DNA from 2 places in the Glutamicibacter sp. BW80 genome. Region 1 is predicted to be linked to the other one. Evidence: riboswitches for the same ligand, from Rfam matches in the RefSeq annotation. Region 1 holds a riboswitch; the other holds the start of a gene.
What was found. A riboswitch is a leader RNA that binds a small molecule or an ion and turns the genes downstream of it on or off. The one in region 1 is predicted to bind S-adenosylmethionine.

Region 1 (12,021 bases):
TAATGAGCGACAAGCATGCGCGGTGACGCGTGTCACAGCCTAAGTCTCAGGTGCTTCTCCCGTAAATTGGCGCTTGCTTCATCCCCACCTTTTCAGGAGATCAAAGTATGTCACGAGCAAGTACGAGAGCTATCGCCAGCGCCGCGGCACTGGCGCTGGGACTGGGAACTTTCACCGCCCTTCCGGCCAGCGCCGATCCCAGGGCGACCGACAAAACGCCTACGGCCAAAGGCAGCGGCGGCGCAGTCTCCTCCGTAGACCCGGAAGCGACCGCCGCCGGAATCGAGATCCTGCGCAAAGGCGGCAACGCGGTTGATGCGGCGGTCGCAACGGCGGCCGCGCTGGGCGTGACCGAGCCTTATAGCGCGGGCATCGGCGGCGGCGGCTACTTCATGTACTACGACGCGAAAACCGGAAAAATCAGCACCATCGACGGCCGGGAGACCGCACCGGCAGCAATGCCCCAAGATGCCTTCATCGATCCGGAAACCGGCGAGCCCTACAACTTCACTCCCGAACTGGTGACCAGCGGCGTGGCGGTCGGCGTGCCCGGCACCCTGGCCACCTGGCAGCGCGCGCTGGACAATTGGGGTTCCCAAAGCCTGAAGAAAGTTCTGCACCCAGCCACCCAGGTAGCTTCACGCGGCTTCGTTGTCGATGAAACATTCCGCGAACAGACCCTGGATAACAAGGAACGCTTCGCGACCTTCGGCTCCACCAGCGAGCTATTCCTGCCCGATGGCGATGCGCCGCACGTTGGCAGCATCTTCAAGAACCCGGATCTTGCCCAGACCTACCGGTTGCTGGCGAAGCAGGGCCCCTCGGCGTTCTACCAGGGCGAAATGGCCGAAGAAATATCCCAGACGGTGCAGGCTCCGCCCACGTCCGCGGACATCGAACTCCCGGTTCCGGCTGGCTATGTGAGCACCACCGATCTCGCGGAATACGAGGTCGTGGAGCAGCAGCCAACCCAGGTCAGCTACCGCGGCCTCGATGTTTTCGGCATGGCGCCATCCTCCAGCGGAGGAACCACCATCGGTGAATCGCTGAATATTCTCGGCGAGTTCGACCTCGCCGGCATGGAGCGGCCCACCGCGCTTCACCACTACTTCGAGGCGACAGCCCTGGCCTACGCCGACCGTGGCAAGTTTGTCGGCGACCCGGCCTTTGTGGATGTTCCCACCGAAATCCTGACCGACAAGCTCTTCGGCGTCGACCGGGCGTGCGCGGTAAACCCCGAACAGGCCGCGGAGAAGCCGGTGGCTCCGGGCGATATCGAGGGCTATGACGGAGTGTGCCCTGCGGCAACCAGCGAGCCGGTGGTTGAGCAGGATACCGAGAATATCTCCACCACCCACCTTTCGGTGGTGGACCGCTGGGGCAATGTCGTCTCCTACACCCTGACCATCGAGCAGACCGGAGGTTCGGGCATCGTGGTGCCCGAGCGCGGCTTCCTGCTGAACAACGAGCTGACCGATTTCTCCACGGTGTACGATCCCGCCGACCCGAACCGGATCGAGCCGGGCAAGCGTCCGCGCTCCTCGATGGCGCCCACGATCGTGCTGCGCGATGGCGAACCGATGCTCGCCATCGGCTCCCCCGGCGGCTCCACCATCATCACCACGGTGCTGCAGACCCTGGTGAACCGCATTGACCTGGGCATGGATCTGAGCGAAGCCATCGCGGCCCCGCGCGCCTCGCAGCGCAATACCGCGGCGGTGACGGCGGAGCCCGAATTCATCGAGGCCTATGGGCCGGCGCTTGAGGCTTTCGGGCACAAGCTCACCGCCGCCGGTGATTCCTTCACCCCGCAGGCTGAGATCGGTGCGGTTGAGGCGGTGGAAATCGCCGCAGACGGGACCTTGATCGCGGCGGCCGAGCCAACCCGCCGCGGAGGCGGTTCGGCCATGGTGGTGAACCCGGCCAAATAGCCGTTAAAGCCAGCGAGTCCCCGCGGAATTCAACATTTCGCGGGGACTCGCTGGCTTTGCTAGCGCTTGATCTTCAAGGATTTAGGCCTTGGTGGCCAATCGGTTGGAGATCTTGTACTGGGCGGCACGGTGGGTGTCCTTCACCCGGTCACCTTCACCGAAGAGCTTGTGGCGCAGCGAGCCCTCGGTGTATTCGGTCTTGTAGACCCCGCGTGCCTGAAGCTCGGGAACCACGTACTCGACGACGTCCTCGAAGGTACCTGGGGTGACAGCATAGGCCAGGTTGAAGCCATCTACGTCGGTGTATTCAACCCAATCGATGAGCTTCTCGGCAACCTCGGCACCGGAACCGACGGAGACCGGACCGAATCCGCCCACGCCGATCCATTCGGCCAGCTGGCGGATGGTCCATGGCTTGCCGGTATCACCGCTGGCCTTCTTGAAGGTTTCCACCGAGGACTGGATGGCGTTGGACTTCACGTCGTCGCCAATCACGTCATCCGGTCCGTAAGCGGACATGTCGATGCCGGTCCAACCCGAAAGCAATGCCAGCGCGCCGTCGATATCCACGTAGGAGCTGTAGTCCTCGAACTTTGCCTGGGCAAGTTCCGAAGTTTCGGCGGTGATGATGGTCTGCATGGCGAAGATCTTGATGTCGTGGCGGCCACGGCCTGCGGCTTCGGCAGCGTCGCGGATTTTGGCGACCGCTTCTTTGAGCAAATCTCGCGTTGGGCAATTCACGAAGATCGCTTCGGCGTTCGACGCGGCGAATTCGGTGCCGCGCTTGGAGGCGCCGGCCTGGTAGATCACCGGGGTGCGCTGCGTGCTTGGCTCGGTGATGGCGATGCCTGGAACCTTGAAGTACTTGCCCTCGTGATTGATCGGGTGCACCTTGGAATGGTCGGTGTAGACGCCGGATTCCTTGTTGTTCTGCACCGCGTCCTCTTCCCACGAGCCTTCGAGCAGCTTGTAGACCACTTCGAGGTACTCATCGGCGTGGTTGTAGCGCTCGTCGTGCTCCATCTGGTCTTCTTGGCCCATGTTTCGGGCGGCCGACGGCAGGTAGCCGGTGACCACATTCCAGCCCACGCGGCCATTGGTCAGGTGGTCCAGGGTGGCCAGGCGGCGCGCGAAGGCATAAGGGTGCTCATAGGCGGTACCCGCGGTGACGCCGAAGCCGAGGTTCTCGGTGACCGCGGCCATCGCGGAGACGAGCATCATCGGGTCGTTGACCGGCGCCTGTGCACCGCTGCGCAGCGGAGTTTCGTTGGTGCCCTTGTAGACGTCGTAGGTGCCCAGCACGTCGGCGAGGAACAGCCCGTCGAATTTGCCCTTTTCCAGCACCTTGGCCAGGTGGGTCCAGTAGCCCAGGGTGTTGTAGGTCGACGCCTTGTCATCCGGGTGGCGCCAGAGGCCCGGCGACTGGTGCACTACGCAGTTCATATCAAAGGCGTTAAAAAGGATTTCGCGCTTGTTCTCGCTCATTGGTGTGCCCCTATCCATAGAAGAAATCTGGTAAGTCTAAAAATCAGTGTTCGAAGAGTGTTGCCTAGCTGCCGGAGAACCGGTTTGCTCCGGTTACCGTGCCGGTGACGGACAGCCGTTGGGGCTGCACGCCGTTGATCTCGTAGTCCCCCACGATGCGCGCCTTGTAGATCGCCGGATTGTGCGTCGCGATGGTGCGGGCGTTGCGCCAGTGGCGGTCCATATTGCAGCTATTGCGGGTGGAGGATGCACCCAGCGCGTCGAAGAGCTTGCTGGTCGCACCGATGACCAGCGGCTGCACGATCGTCTGGGCGCGGTTGGCCGCCAGTTCGCACACGGCAAAGCGCTCCTCGGCATTCAGGTTCGCATCTGCCATGGCTGATTCGACCTCCAGCACCGCGCCCATGACCACGGACTCCGCGGCGAAGATTTCGGCGGAGACCTCGCCGACGAGCTGCAATACCTGCGGTTCGCGGTGCACCGGAACTCCGGTGCCGGTGCTGAAACTGCGGGTACGCGCCTGCACCGAGGAGCGCAGGTCGTTCAGTGCCGCGCGTCCGATTCCGGCCTGTACCGCCATGAGCACGAGTTGGAAGATCGCGGCTTCCGGATCCGTGGGGTCCTCCGGCATGAAGGTGTCCACCGGAACTTCGTGGAATTCGGTGCTGCCGGTACCGGTGAGCTGTTGGCCGAAACCGTCCCAGTCATCGAGGATTTTCACGCCGCTGTGCTGGGTGGAAACTACCGCGATCTGGCGCCCTGGGAGTTGCGGGTGCGCCACCGCTACGGTGGTCCAGTCGGCGAAGATGGTGCCGGTGCAATAGAACTTCCGCCCGTTGACCAGCCAGCGCGACCCCTCCTCGGTGACCTTGGTGTTGAGCAACCCGAGGGCGTTGCCGCCTTCCTCGGTGTAGGCGTTGCCCACGATCTGCCCGGAGCTGATCCGGGCAACCCATTTGCTGCGGAGCTGCGCATCTTCCAGGCGCACCGCGTTTTCCACGAAGGCAATATGCGCGCGCCATAGCTGGGCCACATGCGAGTCCGCCTCGGCTAATTCGATGAGCAGCCGGAAGACATCGCTCAAGCGTGCCCCGTGGCCGCCGTCGGCGACCGGCAGGCGCAGCGCACCGAAGCGCTCGCGGTTCAGCAAGCCAACCTGTTCAAATGGCAGGATCCGCTGCCGGTCGCGTTCTCTTGCACCCGAGGCGATCTGCGCGAATACCGGACGGAAAATGCCGGCAAGCCGTTCATACTGCTCGTCAGCGCCGGGGCCCGGGGTGATCTTCAGCAGCTGCCGGGTAGGAAGTTCTTGTGGAAGGTCGTCAAGCCCCACCGCGCTACCCGCAATAGACGGGTCGCTGAGCGCATTAAAGTCGCCAGCGGGATCGCCAAATGACATCGGAAGTCCTCAATTCTTTCCATCGGTCCTGGCTGTAGCACCGTCCCGCGCCAATATTTGGTGGGTGGTTGCTGCGACGTCGACGAGCCAGATCTCTCGGTCGCTCTGGATGGTTCGTAATCATTTGTAGCCTGAGGTTTACATCGCCATCAACCCGGTTAGTCACATTTCGTCGTGTGCGGATGGAGATTGAAATGCATCAAGGACAGCACTTGCCTAGCGAGGTCGAACGCAATACCTAGCGTTTAGCGATTTTTCGGCCAAATACGCGATTGATGAAATAAAAATCGAAACATCACGATGATGTGACGCATCTATCGAATATTTTTCATGTTACGAAAGATTTGCATTGAAATCGTTCGAAGGCCTGTAATAGTCGTGTAACCATCCCGAGCGGCTAAGAGATCTGGCTCTGTGACGCCGCAGCAACCACCACACACGGTTAATAAACCAAACGGTGTCCGGTGCTACCGCCAGGAACGATGGAGATGAAAATGACTACAGCCTTTGCCTTGCCCGAGACCGTCCAAAGCGCAACGGCGCTCGACGTGGAGTTCCTCGAGCTATCGCGTACTTTCACCGCCAAGAAGGAAAGCAACACGGTGCTTCGCGACGTGAATCTGCGCCTCGAAGCGGGCCAGATTGTTGCAATTCTCGGCGCAAGCGGTTGCGGCAAATCCACTCTCTTGCGGGCGGCCTCCGGCCTGGACCGCCCCTCCACCGGGTCGGTGGTCATCGGAAGCCGCGCCGTGACGGGGATAGATGAGCGGTGCGCCGTTGCATTCCAGGAACCACGGCTATTGCCTTGGCGCTCGGTCCGAGACAACGTGTCCATCGGCCTTGCGCCGGGAACCGACAAGCAATCCGGGCGCCAGCTGATCGCCGAGCTGCTGGAGCTGACCGGCTTGAGCCACGCAGCAGATCTGCGCCCACGTGAAATTTCCGGGGGCATGGCTCAGCGGGTTTCGCTTGCTCGCGCGTTGGCCCGGCGCCCGGGCGTCCTGCTTCTCGACGAACCCTTTGGTGCGCTCGATGCGCTGACCCGAATGAAAATGCAGGATCTGCTGCTGGCCATCCATAAGTCTTTCCCGACTACCGTGCTGCTGGTGACCCACGACGTCGATGAGGCGCTGACTCTCGCCGACCGCATCGTCGTGCTGGGCCGACCCGAGGGCCAGGCCTCGGCGACTGTGATCGAGGATCGAGTCCTGTCCGCGGCGCACCCGCGCAGCCATACGAGCAGCGAATTCGTCGCCCACCGCACAGCGCTGCTGAGCCTGCTCGGCGTTGATCCGACGAACCACTAGCACTTTCTACCGCACTCATTTGGTCCCGCGGGCCTTCCCTTCGCACAAATCAAGGATTTTCCATGCTCTCGAATCGTTTTTCCCGTCGCGCCGCACTATCCGTAGCAACGCTTGGCATTTCGGCCCTGGTGCTGACCGGATGCGCGGGCGAGAACGCCGCAGCCGACGGCCAGACGCTGTCCATCGACTTCGCCACCTACAATCCGCTGAGCCTGGTCCTGAAAGAAAAGGGGTGGCTGGACGCCGCCGCTAAGGAACAAGGGGTCAGCGTCGAATGGATCCAGTCGGCCGGCTCGAACAAGGCCAACGAGGCGCTGCGCGCCGATGCCGTGGATGTGGGATCCACCGCCGGTTCGGCAGCACTGCTGGCCCGCTCCAACGGCTCACCTATCAAGACCATCTCGCTGTATTCGCAGCCCGAATGGTCCGCCCTAGTGGTGAACGAGGACTCGGATATCAAGTCGGTCAAGGACCTTGAGGGCAAACAGGTCGCGGCCACCAAGGGCACCGACCCCTACTTCTTCTTGCTGCAATCCTTGGCCGAAGCCGGTCTGAGCGATTCGGACATCACCTTGCAGAACGTGCAGCACGCCGATGGGCGCACCGCGCTGGTCAACGGTTCGGTCGATGCCTGGAGCGGCCTGGATCCGATCATGGCCGATGCCGAACAGGACGGCGCGAAGCTGCTCTACCGTAACTTGGACTTCAACACCTATGGCGCGTTGAATGCCCGCGAAGATTTCATCGAGGAAAGCCCCGAACTCGCCCAGCTGGTGGTGGACTCCTACGAGAAGGCTCGCGGATGGGCCGCCGCCAATCCTGGTGAAACGGCGAGCATTCTGGCCGAGGTTGCAGGTCTGGAGGCCCCGGTCGCCACCCAGGTGATCGAGGAACGCTCGAACCTCGACGTGGACACCGTGCCGGGTGAGGATTTCATTTCGGTGCTGCGCAATATCGGACCTACCTTCGTGGCCAACAAGGACGTCTCCACCCAGGACGCAGTCGATCAAGCGCTGGAATCCCTGGTGGATGAGCAGTTCGCTGCCCAGGCCGACGCGACGAAGATCGCCGGGGAATAAGCAACATGTCTTCAGCGAACCAAACCCAGCAAGCCAGCACGCCGGTGCAGGCACGCGAAAGCCTTGGCGCCAGGCTTCTGAAGCTACCGCACTGGCTGCTCGCGCTGATCCTGCCGCTCATCGTCTTGCTCACCTGGCAGGTGGTGACGACCACCGGCATCGTCGCGCCGTGGTCCTTGCCGACTCCGGCGGCCGTGGTGGCCGCGGCCGGCGAACTGCTCGAAGGCGGCGAGCTGGGCAAACATGTGGGCATTTCGACCCAGCGTGTACTGCTCGGATTCTTCTTCGGCTCGCTGCTCGGCCTGCTGTTCGGCGCGCTGGTCGGACTGTCCCGGCTCGCCGACGCACTGCTCGGCCTGAGCATCGGGGCGCTGCGCGCCGTGCCTTCGCTGGCCTGGGTTCCGCTGCTCATCCTGTGGATGAAGATGGGCGAGGACTCCAAGGTCACGCTGGTCATCATCGGCGCATTCTTCCCGGTGTTCACCACCGTTGCCTTGGCCCTGCGCCACGTGGACCGCCAGCTCATCGAAGCCGCGCGCGCGTTCGGACTGAACGGCCTGAAGCTGCTGCGCACCGTGCAGCTTCCCGCGGTGGTTCCCTCGGTCTTCTCCGGGCTTCGCCTCGCCTTGGCCCAGGCCTGGCTGTTCCTGGTCGCCGCCGAACTGCTCGGCGCCTCCATGGGGCTGGGCTATCTGCTCACCGACTCGCAGAACAACGGTCGCATCGACCGGTTGATCCTGACAATTATCCTGCTCGCCGTCTTCGGAAAGATCACCGATGCCCTGCTCTCGGTAGCAGAACGCTGGGCGATCAACCGCTGGACCTAAGCCAACAACTCGAATCACGTTCAAGGACCGCAATGACCACCATCGAATTGGCCAGTACAAATCAGCCCTCCAACGCCGAGGCACGCCAGGAGTTCTGGGACGAGGCGGCGAACCTGCTTGACTGGGACACCCCATGGCACACCACCAGCCAGATCATCCCGGCAGACGCACAAGCCAAGCGCGGCCCGCAGATCTCCTGGTACCTCGGGGGCAAGCTCAACGCCGCGGTGAACTGCGCCGACCGCCATGTGGCCGCCGGCAACGGCGAGAAGGTCGCCCTCTACTTCGAGGGCGAGCCCGGTGACCGCATCGCGGTGACCTACCGGAACCTCCAGGAGCGCGTCAGCCAGGCGGCGAACGCCCTGCAGGAGCTCGGCGTGGCCAAGGGGGACCGCGTGGTCATCTATCTGCCGGTGCTTGTCGAAACCATCGTCATCACCCTGGCCTGCGCACGCATCGGGGCGATCCATTCGCTGGTCTTCGGCGGCTTTTCCGCGGAGGCGTTGAAGTTCCGGGTGGAGGACACCAAGGCCAAGCTGCTGGTCACCACCGACGGCCAGTTCCGCCGCGGCACCTCGGTTCCGGTCAAGGCCAACGCAGATCTTGCGGTATCCGGGGAAAACAGCATCGAAAAGGTTCTGGTGATCCGCCGGACCGGGGATGAGATCCCGTGGACCGCCGGACGCGATGTGTGGTGGCACGAGGCGGTGGAAACTCAGTCCACCGAGCACGCAGCGCAGGCTTTCGATTCAGAGACCCCGCTGTTCATCATGTACACCTCCGGAACCACCGGGCAGCCCAAGGGGCTGGTGCACACCACCGGCGGGTACCTGACCCAGGCCGCGTACAGCCACAATCTCCTGTTCGGCAACCCCGACGAATCCCAACGCGCGAGCGACGTGCACTGGTGCACCGCGGACCTGGCTTGGGTCACCGCGCACACCTACGAGATCTACGGCCCGCTGGCCAACGGCGTCACCCAGGTGATCTACGAGGGCGTGCCCAACGCACCGCACCCGGGCCGCCACTTCGAAATCATCGAACGCTACAAGGTCACCAGCTACTACACCGCGCCGACCCTGGTCCGTTCGCTGATGGGCTGGTTCCCCGAGGGGGTTCCGGCCGGCTATGACCTGTCCTCGGTTCGGGTGGGCGGCACCGTGGGCGAGTCGGTCAACCCCGAGGCGTGGCGCTGGCTGCGCGCTCAGCTGGGGCGCGACACCCCCGGCGGCATCCCGATGGTCGATACCTGGTGGCAGTCCGAGTCCGGCGCAACCGTCCTCTCCCCGCTGCCTACCGACGAGCATTTCAAGCCCGGCTGCGCTTCGCGGGCGCTGCCCGGCGTTTCGGTGGACATCGTGGACGCCTCCGGCGGCCGCGTGGGGCCCAACGAGCAGGGAAATATCGTGATCACCCAGACCGGCCCGTCCATGGCCCGCACGGTCTGGGGAAACCCGGAACGCTACTACACCAGCTACTGGGAGCAGTACGCCGCGCAGGGCTGGTTCCTGGCCGGGGATGGCGCGCGCTTCGATGAGGATGGGGACATCTACATTCTGGGACGCACCGATGACGTGATCAACATTTCCGGACACCGGCTGTCCACCATCGAGATCGAATCCGCACTGGTCACCCACCCAGGTGTGGTCGAGGCGGGAGTCTGCCCGACCCCCGATCAGAAAACCGGGCACGCGGCCACCGCGTTCGTGGTGCCGCTGGATGCCTCGCTGGTCGCGGCGCAACCCGATGCGCAGACGCTCGTCCGCCAGCAGCAGTTCATCGCCGAGCTGCGCGCAACCGTCACCACGCAGATCGGACCGATCGCCAAACCACGCGATATTGTCCTGGTCCCCGATGTGCCCAAGACCCGCTCGGGCAAAATCATGCGCCGCCTGCTGACCCAGCTTTTCGAAGGCACCAGACTAGGGGACACCACCAGCTTGCAAAATGAACCATGCATTGCCCGGCTCAACGAGATCTGCCGCGCTCGTCCCTAGCCGCCACTGGATCTGGCCGACCTTCATCCGCTCTTGCGAAGGTCGGCCAGATTCATTTAACCGATTCTGACCACGAATTTTCAGCGGAGCGAAAAGATACGAGTAATTATCTTGACTCATTCAAAATAAATAGGGCAAGCTAGTACCATGACAACATCCGAGGGAATCGAGAAGGTGCTGCGCGAAGCATCGATGCGGGTCACCCGCCCGCGCGTCGCGGTGCTCGCCGCGGTGACAGCTCATCCCCATGCGGATACCGAAACCATTATCGAGGCAGTGCGCCAAGAGCACCCGCTGGTATCCCACCAGGCGGTCTACGATTCGCTGAAGCTTCTCACCAGCCTTGGACTGCTCCGCCAAATCCAGCCCCACGGTCATATCGCCCGGTACGAAACCCGCGTAGGCGACAACCACCATCATGTGGTGTGCCGCAATTGCGGAACGCTGGCGGACGTGGACTGCGCCGTCGGAGCCGCACCGTGCTTGCATGCCTCGGATCACCACGGTTTCAGCATCGACGAGGCAGAGGTCATCTACTGGGGGCTCTGCCCGGACTGCCAACAAGCCAAGACAGCGCAGCCGGCTACGGGAACTGTCTGAAAAGAAGTACCGCAAGGAACTAATTTTCGTCTCCGCGGGCCAACGGCGCACGGAGACGGAGTACCAAACCAATCCCTTATCGGAAGGAAGACTACATGTCAGAAACGACTGCAGGTCAGTGCCCAGTAGTAGGAGCCGGACGCGTTCACCCTACCCAGGGTCATGCGAATACCGAATGGTGGCCAAATAAGCTCAACCTGAAGATTCTTTCGAAGAACCAGGAAGCCACCAACCCGCTGGATCCCGACTTCGACTACATCGCGGCCTTCGAGGCGCTGGATCTTGCTGCCGTCAAGGCCGATATTGCCGAACTGATGACCAAGTCCTACGACTGGTGGCCAGCTGACTTCGGCCACTACGGTCCGTTCTTCATCCGCATGGCGTGGCACGCGGCGGGCACCTACCGCTCGCATGACGGCCGCGGTGGCGCAGGCGCCGGCCAGCAGCGTTTCGCACCATTGAACTCCTGGCCGGATAACGTGAACCTGGACAAGGCACGTCGCCTGCTATGGCCGGTCAAGAAGAAGTATGGCCAGTCGCTGTCCTGGGCCGACCTGATCGTGCTGACCGGCAATGTGGCCCTTGAAGACATGGGCTTCGAAACCTTCGGTTTCGCCGGCGGCCGCAAGGACGTTTGGGAAGCCGACGACGACATTTACTGGGGTCCGGAGAAGGTCTGGCTGGAGAGCGAACGCTACACCGGCGCACGCAATCTGGAGGCGCCACTGGCAGCAGTCCAGATGGGCCTGATCTACGTGAACCCAGAGGGTCCGGATGGCGTGGCAGATCCATTGGCTTCGGCCATCGATATCCGCGAAACCTTCCGCCGCATGGGCATGGACGACGAGGAAACCGTCGCGTTGATCGCCGGCGGCCACACCTTCGGCAAGACCCACGGCGCCAGCGCCGAATCCCACAAGGGCGGCGATCCGGAATCGGCTCCGCTGGAAATGCAGGGACTGGGCTGGAAGTCGGACTTCGGCACCGGGCACGGCGATGACACCATCGGCTCGGGCTTGGAAGTCACTTGGACCTACCACCCAACCCGCTGGGACAACGAGTTCTTCCACATCCTCTTCGCCTACGAGTGGGAGCTGTTCTACTCCGAGGCCGGCGCGCAGCAGTGGCGCCCGAAGGACGGGGCAGGCGACGACATGGTGCCAATGGCCCACAACGCAGCCGCACGCCGCGAACCACGCATGCTGACCAGTGACCTGGCGCTGCGCTTCGACCCGATCTACGGTCCAATCTCGGAGGACTTCAAGAACAACCAGGAGAAGTTCGCCGATGCCTTCGGCCGTGCCTGGTTCAAGCTGACCCACCGCGACATGGGCCCGAAGTCCCGCTACTTCGGCCCAGAAGTTCCGGCTGAGGACCTCACCTGGCAGGATCCATT
Region 2 (12,021 bases), on a different contig from region 1:
GCATCATCCAGGCCACCATCTTCGGACCCTTCGGCGCGTTCACCGCCGAGCTGTTCCCCACCCGGATCCGCTACACCGGCGCCTCGCTGGTGTACCAGCTCTCCTCCACCGTGGGGGCAGGCTTCACCCCGATGATCGTCACCGGCTTGGTGCTGCTCGGTGGCGGAACGCTGTGGATCGCCGGTGCCGTCTGGGCGGGCGCATTCATTGTCGCCGGGCTCGCCATACGCGGAGTGAAAGAGGGCCGCGAGGCGGATCTCGAAGCAGAAAACCTGTAGTCCGCTGAACAGGATCCAGGGCTGGCCGGAGTCGCAAGGACTCTACCCAGCCCTGTTTTCTTTGTCGGCTCCAACTTCTTCACAGAAGTCGAGGAATGCGCGCAGCCGCAGGCTCGGACGGTCCGAGGCAGTATAGGCGACACAAATATCGCTCTCGCCGACCGGACCCTCAATTTCCAGGATTGCCAGCGGCAGTCCGTCATAGCTGAGATTGACCGGAGGCCGCTGCACCAGCACCGTGTAGCCCAACCCCCGGGCCACCAAACCGCGCACGGCCTCGAAGCTCTGCGAACTCCAACGCACCTTGGGATCCAGCCCGGACATCCGCAGATTCACCAGCTGGTTATCGCGTACCGTCGGAATGTCCAGGGACACAAAATCGTCTCCCGCCAATTCCGACAGGGCCACACTGCCTCGCTTGGCCAGGCGGTGATTGCCTCCGACCAGGACATATGGCCGCCCCGACATGACGCGGCGCCACCCCACATGGGGCAGGAGATGCCGGGTATGCGTGAGCACCGCATCCAGATGCCCTTGCAGCATCCGTTCCTGCAGCTCGGCGCCGTCTCCCTCGATGAGGGTCACCTGCAGGTCCGGGTGCACGTTGGTGAAGCGTTCGCAGATCACCGGAATCCAGAAGGCTGCCAGCGAGGAGTAGCAGCCGATGACCAGCGGCCCGGAAAGCTTGGTCTGGCGCTCCACGATCTGGTCCTGCACCTCTTCGGCATGGCGCACCAGCTGCTTGGCATCATGGAGGAAATCCGTACCCACCGCGGTGAGGACCACGCCGCGCGCCCGGCGCCGCACCAGCAGCTGCGATCCAACCACCCGTTCAAGTTCATCCATCGCCTGCGACATGGCGGCCTGCGAAATGTGGCAGGCGCCAGCAGCCGCGGAGATGGACCCGGTTTCGGCGACGGCGACAAAATACTGTATTTGACGCAGGGTGTAGTTGATCACCCACACAGTCTAGCCAGCGGCATCAGACCCGCCGAAGCAGATTCCATAAAGCACGCTGCGCGCAGCCGTTCGAAACAACCTGCTCGGAGCCCCCTTGGAACGGGCGCCTGCGATGGAAATGCCCGTGATCTTCAGGCATGCCTGCCTAGTGACGAGGGCATAGGTTGCCGCAACGCAGTACCTTCAGAAATACGCTGAGAGCCCTCTTCCGGAACGGATCAGCACCGCGCCTCGAGATCTATCTGGTCTTCGGCAAGCATCGGATTGCAGACGGTGACGTCCGCTACGGAATCAGGCAATCGCCGAGACCGGGCGCTGCCTACTATCTGAGGGACACCGCCGACCAAGAATCCCCGGAGCATTATCTGCAGAGAGTTGTTGCCGGCGAGGTGAATCCAGGGGGTGCCGGAGAGCTGCTCGGTCATTGATGCGCTACACGCAGCAGGCCCAGCACTCCAGATGTGTGCTGGGCCTGCAGCATCCGGGGATGCTACTTCGAGGCGCCGATGGCCCAAACCCGCGGCAGCTCGGTGCCGTTAACCGCCAGGTCGCCGATCAGCCGGGCCTTGAACACCCACGGGTTGTGGTTTCCGGCGGTGCGGGCATTGCGCCAGTGCCGGTCCAGGTTCTTCGAAACGCTGGTGGCCGAAGCGGCCAGCGCGTCGAAGGCGTGGGTGATCGCGTTGAGCACCAGAGGTGTTAAGACCACCTGGGCCTGCGCGCTGGCCAGCTCGGCCGCGTCATTGGCCGCCTCGTCTTCCTCCAACGTCACCTCGCCCTCGTGCAGCGCCAACGCGGTTTCATAGGCTCCCTGCAGGGACTGCGACACGCGTTCCACGGTTCCGGCCGCCGCGAACGCAGCCGCTGACACCTCGCCGATGACCTGCAGCAGCTGCGGATCCTCGGCGGCCACGTTGGCGGCGCCATGGCTGAAGGTGCGCTTGCGGGCCTTCAGCTCGGCGGCGAAGTCACGTTCGGCGGCCTTGGCGGACCCCGCCAGCACAACCAGCAGCACCTGCTGGTAGAACGCGGTCTGGTATTTGAAGCGGGTGTCGAAGTCGATCAGGTCCTCTTCGGCGACGACCGCGTCGGTGAAGGTGGAGGTTCCGGTGCCGGTGGTGCGCTGTCCGAAGCCGTCCCAGTCATCGGCCAGCACCACGCCGGGCTGGTGGCGGTTGACCGCGGCGATCACGCGCTTGCCGGTATCGGTGCGTTCGGCGTAGGTATCCAGCCAGTCGGCGAAGATCGAGCCGGTGGAATAGTACTTGGTGCCGTTGACCAGGAACCCTCCTGCGCCATCCGGAGTGACCTTGGTGATCACCTCGCCGACCTTCACGGTGCCGATCTCGGTCCAGGAGTTCCCCACCAGCTCCCCCGCGGCGAAGCGGGCCAGCCATTTGTCGCGGCCCGGCCCCGGAGCGGCGACCAGGCGGTCCTCAACGAAGGCGAAGTGCGCGCGCAAGGCCTGAGCGATGCTGGAGTCCGCGGCGGCCAACTCCACGAGCAATTCGAAGAGCTCGGCCAGGGTGGCCCCTGCCCCGCCGTGGGAGACCGGGACGCGCAATGCGCTGAAGCCGGCGGCGGCCAGCTCGGCCACCTGCTGGTGCGGCAGCTCTCCGCTCCGGTCGCGTTGGGCGGCGCCGTCGGCGATCTTTGCAAAGTGCGGGGCGAAGCGTTCCTTGAGTTGGGCAAGGCGATTGCGCGAGATGGCAAGTGCAGTCATCAGTTCGGTCCAATCCGTGGGTGGGGTGAGGTTTAGGTGTAGAGCGAGAGCGGCTGGGTTTCCCCGCGCAGGAAGTACGCGCCGACCTCGATCTTCTTGTAGTCCACCGGGTCATGCAGCGAGTGGGTGCGCACATTGCGCCAGAACAGATCCAGGCCCACATCATTCTGCGTCGAGGAGGAACCGGTGACCTCGAAGATGCGGTTGGCGACCTCCACGCCGATCTCGGTGGAGACCACCTTGGCTTCGGCGATTTCCACCGCCAGCGCTGCGCGTTCAGGCTGGGTGACATTCCCGGCCTTGGCCAGCAGCGCATCGAACTTGCGGCCGAGCTTCTCGGTCAGGGCGGCCACCGCGGCGGTGCGCGCCTTCAGCTCGCCCACGGTGCGCTGGAAGACGACGTCCTGCGAGTAGGTCTCCGCCTCCGAGAGGAACCAGGCGTTCTTGCGGCCCAGCAGGATCTGCTTGCCGCGGGCCAACGCGCCCTCGGCAATGCCCAGGTAGAAGTTCGCGAAGGCCAGCTGGATCCCGGGGGTGAGCAGGGTGGACACCGGCTCGTCGGTTACCGCCCCGAGCAGATCGGCGGCCTCGATGCGCACGTTGTGGTACTTCAGCGAGTTCGAGGCACTCAAGCGCTGGCCCAGGTAATCCCAGTCATCAACGATTTCCAGTCCTTCCCGGTCGCGCGGGAGGACAAAGGCCAGCACTTCGCCGTGGCGCGTTCCTCCGGAGACCTCGGCGTTCACGACGATCACCTCGCCGACTCCGGAGCCGGTGGAGAAACGCTTGGCACCGTTCAGGCGGAAGCCATCGCCCTCCGCGGTGAGCGTCAGCTGCGGGTCCACCGGATTCACCGAATCGCCCCAGAGCCAGCCGCCGGCCACGGTGCGCTGCCACCACTCGGCCTGGGTTTCGGCCGGAGCGTAGAAGGCGATGCCGGACTGGTTGATGTAGTGGTAGGCCAGCAGCTGGGAGATGGACCCGTCGGCCGCGGCCAGGATGCGGATGGTTTCAAAGGCGGTGGCCCAATGCGCTCCGGCTCCCCCGAATTCGGCCGGAACCAGCAGGTTCAGCAGACCGGCTTCGCGCAGCAGCTGCACCTCGGCGAAGGGCTGCTCGTTTTTGCGGTCGCGCTCCAGCGCATCGGCGGCCAGTGTGGCCGCGACCTGGCCGGCGATCTCGCGCCAGTGGGCGAGCTCGGCCTCGTCTGCGCTCCCGGTGTAGGGAACCCGGGGCAGTTGCGTGCTCAGTGCGGTCATTTTCGTTCTCCCTTAGAGTCTTGCTCCGAAGGAAGCAGAAAGTTGCTTTCTGCTGATCCATCGAACCTGGCGTTAGCACTAGCTGCGGAATGCAGGCTTGCTGCGGCGTCGTCGAGCCAGGTCTCTTAGCCGCTCTGGATGGTTGGTACTTCGAGTGAAACACCGCGGCATGAGCAGATGGAAGAAGGATGTAACTCGGCGGAACAGTCGGTCAGAAGTCGTCATCTTCGAGCTACATGCCTGCCGGATCAGTGGCGGAACGGCCGTCATATGACCCTCGCATGACGAAGTTTGAACTCGGGAACTCAAATGCGACCGCATAGGATGGCTGTTCACGGCAAAACGGCAGAATAGGTTGAAAGTGGATCCAGCAGGCGTCATTGCCTTCATGTTCGGGTTGCTGAGCATAACGTTGGTGGCAGCGTTCCTCGCCCCGATGGCACGGGACCGAAAGCTCGCTCGCAATGCGTCGATCGGCATCAAGACGCGCCACACTTTGGCCAGCGATGGTGCCTGGCTTGCCGGGCATCAGCAGGCTGCGCCCCTAATTGCCGTGGCCTCCTTGGCCGGCTGGGCGGCATTGGCCAGTGCAGCAGTCCTTTGCGTGCTGGGCCAGTTCGGTTTCGCCTTCGCCGCAACCGGGACCGGCTACTTGGCCGCCATCGCGTTGCTGGTGATCTCGACTGCCAAAGCGAATAAAGCCGCGCGGGGCGTCGATGCGGCTGGCCTCGGCTAATCCAGCACTGCTTAAAGAAACGGATCGCGCCATCTGCCGATGGTGCGATCCGTTTCTTTCTTGGAAAGCGTGCTGCTACAGCAGTACGGCTCCGAGAACCAGTACAGTCAGGAATGCCGCGGTGCCCTGGATGGCGGTGGCCACGCTCAAGGTCTTGTAGGCCGTGATGACCGGGATGCGGCTGAGCTGGGAGACCACCCAGAAGTAGGAATCGTTGGCATGCGAGACGACCATCGCGCCGGCGCCAACTGCCAGAACACTGAGCACCATGCCCAGTTCGGAGTCCAGACCGAGGGAACCGAGCATCGGGGCGACCAGCGCCGAGGTGGTCACCATCGACACGGTGGACGAGCCCTGCGCAGATTTCAATGCCGCGGCGATCAGGAATGGCACAGCCAAGCCGAGACCCAGACCGCTGAGCGAATCGGAGAGGATTGTGGTCAGCTCCGAGGCTGCCAGCACAGCACCAAAGGCTGCGCCGGCACCGGTAATGAGCAGGATGGGTGCCGCGGTGCGCACGGCTTCATGCATCTGCTCATTGAAGTCCGCAAGCTTCCTATTGCCGTTCAGGAGCAAGGTCGCGGCGAGCAAACCGAAGATCAGCGCGATCACCGGGGTGCCGATGAAGGACAGCGCTTCCAGCGCGGAGCCTTCGCCGAAGGGATGCGATGGAAGCTTGGCAATCGATGCCGCGCAGATCAAGACCAGCGGAACGAGGATCGGCAGGAAGGCCAAGCCAGGGCTTGGCAGCTTGCCGAAGCTTGCACGCAGCTGCTCGTAATCGAGCTCGGAGATGTCGTTCTCATCCTCGGATGGCAGCGGAGTCCACGTGGACTTGTTGAAGCGGCTGGCATAGAACAGCCCGGCCATGGCCGAGACCACTGCCACCGGCAGGCCGATGGCGATGATCAATCCGAGGTTGTCGGCGATGCCGATGGACTCGGCGGCTGCCAGCGGTCCTGGGGTCGGCGGGACCATGGTGTGGGTGGCATACAGGCCGGTCATCAAGGCAATGGAGGTGGCCAGCGTGGAAACACCGGTGCGCAGGGTGATGGCCTTGCGCAGGGAGTTGAGCACCACGTAGCCCGAGTCGCAGAAGACCGGTATGGAAACGATGTAGCCGATGAGCGACAGCGTCAGGTTGGGGAATCTGGTGCCCAGCACCTTGATCAGCGCATCGGCCATGGAGATCGCGGCCCCGGAACGCTCCAGGATGATGCCGATCATCGTGCCGAAGAGGATTACGAGGCCAATATTGCCCATGGTGCTGCCAAAGGCGGTGGTCACCGTGGAGGCGACCTCGGCGATGGGGATCTTGTAGGCGAAGGCCGCGAGGATGGCCGCGCCGATGAGGGCGAGGAAGGGGCTGATTTTCCAGCGTGCGGTGACCAGCACAATGGCCACCACGAGGATCAGCAGAACGAGGAGTTCATACACGGCGAGTTGGCTCCTTTGCCAATATCTGTGGCCCCCAGCCCGAACCTGCAATGGCGCAGGCGGTCGTTCTGGGTGCGAGTTCCGGCCCGTTGCTGCCGCCCGCTATTCCGCCAGGTCAAGCTGCTCAGGCTTTTCCTGCGAAGGTTGTTTCGGCCGGGAGGACCGGTTCAGCGGGCGCTCAACTTCGAGCATCTTGCCAATACTAGGGACTGCGGACTCAATCACCTATGGGCGCACGCCCATATTCTTATGCCGGAAATTCCTAGAATATGTGTTTCTGGTCTAGGGCGACCGCTGCGTAGATGGCATGCTGCAGCCGCACCGCCTGGCCGGTGTGGCGGATGTCCACCCCGGCGATCAGGGCTACGCGCTCCAGACGCTGCACTAGGGTATTGCGGTGTATGTGCAGTTCGGTTGCGGCCTGGGTCATCGATGCTGCGGCAGTGACGACCAGCAGCGTCTTCGCTTGCTCTTCGCTCAAGTCCCGGGCGGGCCGGGCAATATGGCTCAGGCTCTGCGCCGGTGTGCGCGCGATAGCGGTGGCGATTTCCGGGCTCCAGATCTCCCGGTTTCGTCGCTGGGGTATCAGCGCCGGGAGCGCCACGAGGGCACGGAGGGCTTCGGCTTCGGCCAGCAGGTGTCCGGCGCCTTCTGCCGGGGCGGAGGCAAGATAGCGCTCCGTTGCGCCTTGGTCTTCCTCGAAGGCCGGTTCGTTCGCCAGCCGGATCCGCCAGAACGCACCGGAGAGGTTGATCCAGGAAGTGCGCCGGCCCTCAACGGCCGGCACATCCAGCAATGGATCCTGCGCGCTGCGCGGGATCCATGCCTCCAGTTGCGTTGGTCCGCGCAAGCCGTGCGCTGCCAGGCTCCGGTCAATGGCTTCTGGCTCGGCCCATCCGGCCAGCAACGCGGAGATAATGTCCCGGGCTTCTGTTTCACGGCGGGTACTGCGCGAGTGCTCGCGTTCCTGGGTGAAGAGCAACTGCACGGTCAGTGCAATCAGATCGGCTAGCGGCTCGACCTCATGCGGGGCTCCGGTGACGCCGACGACCCCGCACAGCTGATTATCCAATGTGAGCGGAACGTTGACCCCGGGCTGGGTTCCGGCGCTGCCATCGGCCTGGCTGACGCGGATGATCTGGTTGCGGCGGATCGCCTCGGCGCTGCCCTCGTGATGCGTTCCGATGCGGGCCGCATCGGTGGAAGCAATGATCACCCCGTGGGAATTCATGATATTGACATGGCGGTTAATCGTCGGCGCGATGGTGTCGACGACCTTTTGCGCCAGTGCGCTGCCTAACCGGGGCTGCTCCTGTTCGCTCATGGTTTTATCCTAGCCGTCCGAGGCCTTGGGACCCTTTCCATACCCCAGCCGGACTGCTTGAAACCGCCAGATGGCATGTTCGCGTCCATGCCGGCTCCGGTATTCACGCGGAGATTGCCAGCCTGGATTTTCTTCGCAATCAGCAACGCCTCGGAGATGTCTCGGGTGAAAATGATCGAATTCAGTCCGTAGCCATTGCCGATGGCTTGGCGCAGTACGACCGCGCGGGAATCTTCATCACTGAATTTTGTGTCCGAGAGCTCCGGCCCAATGATCTCTTCTTTTGACACCGACATTTCGGCTTCACATTGTTCAGGACGGTTGGCGGAACGAAGAGCCCTCCGCGCTCACCGGTTCTCCGCAGGTAACCAGTTCGGCACCTTCTGCGAGGCCCGCGGCTATGTACCCGAGCACGCATACATTCAGCACGTCTCATTATCACCGGTGGCAGCTTCAGCATCCAGGTAGTCGATGAAGACCGCCGCTGGGCAAGGAAGCCCTCGCTTAGATCGAACCGGCGGGCACGTGCACCTCATCGGGTTGCCACAGGGCAAGCCACTAGGACTCAATGCCATGCTAGGCATGCCCATGCACCAACGCAGCCTGCACGGGATTTGAAAGGGCCCCTCGAACGCCCGCCAGGGCGCTCCGTACTAAGCGGAACTTCATCAACAAGGTCGGCTGAACTTAGATGATTTGACCGCGCAGGAGATTCCGCTGGAAAAGATCAATGAGGACTACTGGGCACAGGAGAGCGGAGCGATCGCCAGGGGCGTGATCCGCTTCGAAAGCGCAGCATTTCAGCGAACTAGCTCGCAAGCCGCTCGCGCGCCATTCTGCTGGATCGGGCACCGCTGGCGTCCGGCTCTTGGGCAAGCACGGAATTCCATAGTTCATCCAGCGAGAGTCCAAGGACCCCCGCGATGGCGGCAATAGTTGAGAATGCGGGGGTGGCCACTCGCCCGGACTCGATCTTGCGTAGCGTCTCCGGGGAAATTCCCGCGTCAAAGGCAATGTCAACCATGGTCCGCTCGGCTCTTGCCCGGCGCAAGAGGGCGCCGAGGCGCTCGCCGCGTTCGAGTTCTTCAAAAGTGAGGGGCAATCTAACCATAAAACCAATCATAGTACCGGTATAGTATGGACGGTATTGTTATTGGTTTTATGAAGGGCTTCGCATGATCGAGATCCTGAATTCCCACGAAGCTGCCCGGGCTAAGGTCACCGGAGCTCTCGTGGGGCAGATCCTGCAAACCCTGCGGGACCGCAGCGTGGTGGGCACCAACCTTTTGGACATCAACGCTTGGGCCCGCGAGATGATCCTCGGAGCAGGCGCAGAATCCTGCTATGTCGATTACGCACCAGCTTTTGGACGCGGACCATTCGGCCATTACATCTGCACCGCGGTCAACGATGCGGCGCTGCACGGATTACCCCACGACTACGCACTGGCCGACGGTGATTTACTGACCCTGGATCTTGCGATTTCCAAGGAAGGCATCGCCGCTGATGCTGCCATCAGCTTTATCGTGGGGCCGACCCAGGACACCGCAAGCACCCAGCTGATCCAAGCCACGGAACACGCGTTAGCTGCCGGAATTGATGCGGCCCGGCCAGGGGCCAAAATTGGCGATATTTCCTATGCCATCGGCACAGTCTTGCGCGAGGCCGGGTACTCGATCAATACCGAATACGGCGGCCACGGGATCGGCTCGACAATGCATCAGGAACCTCACATTTCGAACAACGGACGGCCCAACCGAGGCTATAAGCTGGTTCCCGGATTAATGCTCGCGCTGGAACCATGGGTTATGACAAACACCGCGAAGCTCATCACCGATCCCGATGGCTGGACCTTGCGAAGCGCAACGGGTTGCCGTACCGCGCATACCGAACACACGGTACTGATCACCGAGGGGGCGCCTCAAGTATTGACCCTGCCGCCCTCCTCCTAGGCCGGGCTTACTCGGCCTCGGCGCGCTCCTTGACGATTGCCTCGGCCACGCTGGCAACATCTGGCGCGAAAGCGTACAGCTTGCCTGCATCTTGGTGCACCCACCAACGTCCACAGAGCGCGGTGCTCTGCAATTCAGCGCCTGCCGGCCACCAGTCGGCTTCGAGGGTTCGGTAGGTCACGAAATCCTCTGGTGCCATGTCCTTGGTCCGCGAATCGGCGGCGTAGCCTTTTTCCAGTTCCTTGGCGCTGGGAACGCCGGTGTTAGCCAGCGGCTCGCATTTGCCGCTTGGAAGTTCACCTGAGTAGTCCATGGTGAAAATTCGCTCGTGCCCGGTGCTGCGTTGCTCCAGGCGGACGTCGGTTCCACCATTGGGAGCCCAGCTGGGAAGCAACCCGGAAGCTACGCCTTCTGCGGAAGTCTTTGCGGTTTTGGAGGCCGACTGCTCATATTTGTCTTCGGTTAGCTGACTGACGTCACATCCGGTCAGCAGCAAAGTGGTCGGAATGGCTAGTGCTATCAAGGGAACAAGGTTTTTCTTCATCACAACACAAGCCTATGAAAGCCTGTGGCGCCACGTCCTCAGCGGACGGGTGTAACTGTGCGTACTCCAAGTCCACCCCTGGCATGAGATCTCTGGACTCGGCGGTGGATAAGCCTCGGACCGAACCACGCCCCCAGTAGCGGAGGACCATGGAGGCCTGCCCCAGGCCGAGGAACCGAGTAGTCGTCGGTTCGCTCACTGCACGGCCCCCGCAAGTAGAGCCGCATCCTGAGTTCCCAGCGCATTGACGATCGGCGGCGTGCGCCACACCCATCCCCTGCATGCAGAGCTGCTGGATGCTGCAGGCACGTGGATCGCAGTTTCGGTGGATTTGTTTTCAACGCAACACTGCGCACCGACTACGGCCAAAGATCAAGGATGCCCTGGATCCTACAGCCATTCTCCCTCGGGCAAGCTAGGAATCTGGCCCGAACATTCCCGTCAGGAACGCGCTATTGTGCCGATGGCGCCGCATAAAGAATTGCGTCGAGTCGAGGCCAAGACTCCTCAGCCCGAGCCACTAACCCGTCTCTTCAATGCATAAATAAAAAATAATGTCCCGCCGAAGGCTTTGCCTTCGGCGGGACAAAATCAAAAAGTACTACATTGCGGGGCTTTAGCCGCCGAGCCCACCGAGAAGGCCGAGAATGATCTCCAAAAGAGTATCGACCAGATCCATGATTCCTCCAGAAAGTGCGATGTGAATAAAAGTCCACGTTATCAACGGGTGTTGATGTAAATAAAACTAACAGTGGACGAGTTTCCTGCGGTGAATATTCTCAATTATTACGAGTTTTATTCTTTGAATATCTAACTAACCTCAGGTAAACATCATAAATCAAATAAATTTCACCGTGTCAATAATACTTAAGTAGGAGCCCAAAAGACTCAGCTTCTCCCTAACCGATTCATGGAAGTGACTCTTGCGAACGTTCTAGTTAAGCCAGTTGATCCATTGGGTTAACAATAACTTTCATGTTCTTGCTCAGCCGATGGAACCTGGAATTCCAGTGAAGTTAAGTACCCAAACCTGCTCCGGCTACAGTTTCGTCATGAACGGGTGGCCTTCGGTGAAATGATCATCGCTCGACTCCATAAACTCGTTCTGATGCTGTGCATCTCGCTCGTCATTGACCATCGCTACGAGAACCTCTTCGTACGTCAAGAGCGCATCGTGCCGAGTTTTAAGTACATCATTCCCAGTTCTGTGCACAAAACTGGGAATGACTCCGCCCTCAGCTCAACCGCCATATTTCTCCGCTGGAGAACTACGCCCCGACGCCGGCCCGCAATCCCGCGAAAATTCCCACCTACGGAGATTCCGCTTTCACCAGACTTTGATCCCCCGCCCAGGCCGGTTAAATGCTTCGATAACAGCGCATTCCCAGCTGCTGCGCCTGTTTATTCTCGACGTGGACGGCTAAGCCGTTGCGGCGACGCTCGTCTCTCTGGCCCAGAGATAGGCACCACTTAGGGGATGAGTTGATCCACGCGATAGCGGTCGAACAGCGCCACGAAAGCATCAAATGTTCGACGATACCCGGTAAAGCCAGCCACCCTGCTCTTCCCCATGTCGGCCACCACTTCTATGTTTCGCCCTAGGTCACCGTCGGTGTGCCACCACGAAGCCATGCGACCCAGCTTTTGTTCCGCCAACCCGTGTTTCAGCGCCAACTCGCTCCACTGCCTTTCCCGGCCGCTCATGGCCTGCTCGAGAGGCCGAGGCGCCTGTTGGTAGCCTTCCCATTCAACTCCAAAGTGCGCGGCGAGCTTCGGCCACATCCAGCGCCACCGAAAGACATCGCCAT

Region 2: linked by a shared signal. The riboswitch ahead of CIK76_RS00045 (acyl-CoA dehydrogenase family protein) and the one ahead of CIK76_RS09360 (ABC transporter ATP-binding protein) in region 1 are both predicted to bind S-adenosylmethionine.

Annotation. Positions count from the first base shown of each region.
Region 1 covers NZ_NRGV01000031.1:218,345-230,365, forward strand. The annotation lists gene ggt (gamma-glutamyltransferase) at 108-1,931, shown strand; gene CIK76_RS09350 (LLM class flavin-dependent oxidoreductase) at 2,013-3,416, opposite strand; gene CIK76_RS09355 (acyl-CoA dehydrogenase) at 3,481-4,815, opposite strand; SAM riboswitch class I at 4,832-4,931, opposite strand; SAM riboswitch class I at 5,197-5,304, shown strand; gene CIK76_RS09360 (ABC transporter ATP-binding protein) at 5,310-6,122, shown strand; gene CIK76_RS09365 (aliphatic sulfonate ABC transporter substrate-binding protein) at 6,185-7,201, shown strand; gene CIK76_RS09370 (ABC transporter permease) at 7,207-8,028, shown strand; gene acs (acetate--CoA ligase) at 8,061-10,025, shown strand; gene CIK76_RS09380 (Fur family transcriptional regulator) at 10,173-10,625, shown strand; gene katG (catalase/peroxidase HPI) at 10,721-12,021, shown strand, end outside.
Region 2 covers NZ_NRGV01000001.1:3,834-15,854, forward strand. The annotation lists gene CIK76_RS00025 (MFS transporter) at 1-278, shown strand, start outside; gene CIK76_RS00030 (LysR substrate-binding domain-containing protein) at 321-1,238, opposite strand; gene CIK76_RS00040 (acyl-CoA dehydrogenase family protein) at 1,729-2,961, opposite strand; gene CIK76_RS00045 (acyl-CoA dehydrogenase family protein) at 2,994-4,220, opposite strand; SAM riboswitch class I at 4,275-4,365, opposite strand; gene CIK76_RS00050 (SdpI family protein) at 4,582-4,956, shown strand; gene CIK76_RS00055 (GntP family permease) at 5,032-6,393, opposite strand; gene CIK76_RS00060 (sugar diacid recognition domain-containing protein) at 6,656-7,717, opposite strand; partial or broken gene CIK76_RS00065 (aldehyde dehydrogenase family protein) at 7,714-8,016, opposite strand; gene CIK76_RS00070 (helix-turn-helix transcriptional regulator) at 8,526-8,828, opposite strand; gene map (type I methionyl aminopeptidase) at 8,893-9,669, shown strand; gene CIK76_RS00080 (hypothetical protein) at 9,677-10,213, opposite strand; gene CIK76_RS19710 (hypothetical protein) at 11,253-11,378, opposite strand; gene CIK76_RS00085 (SDR family oxidoreductase) at 11,684-12,021, opposite strand, start outside.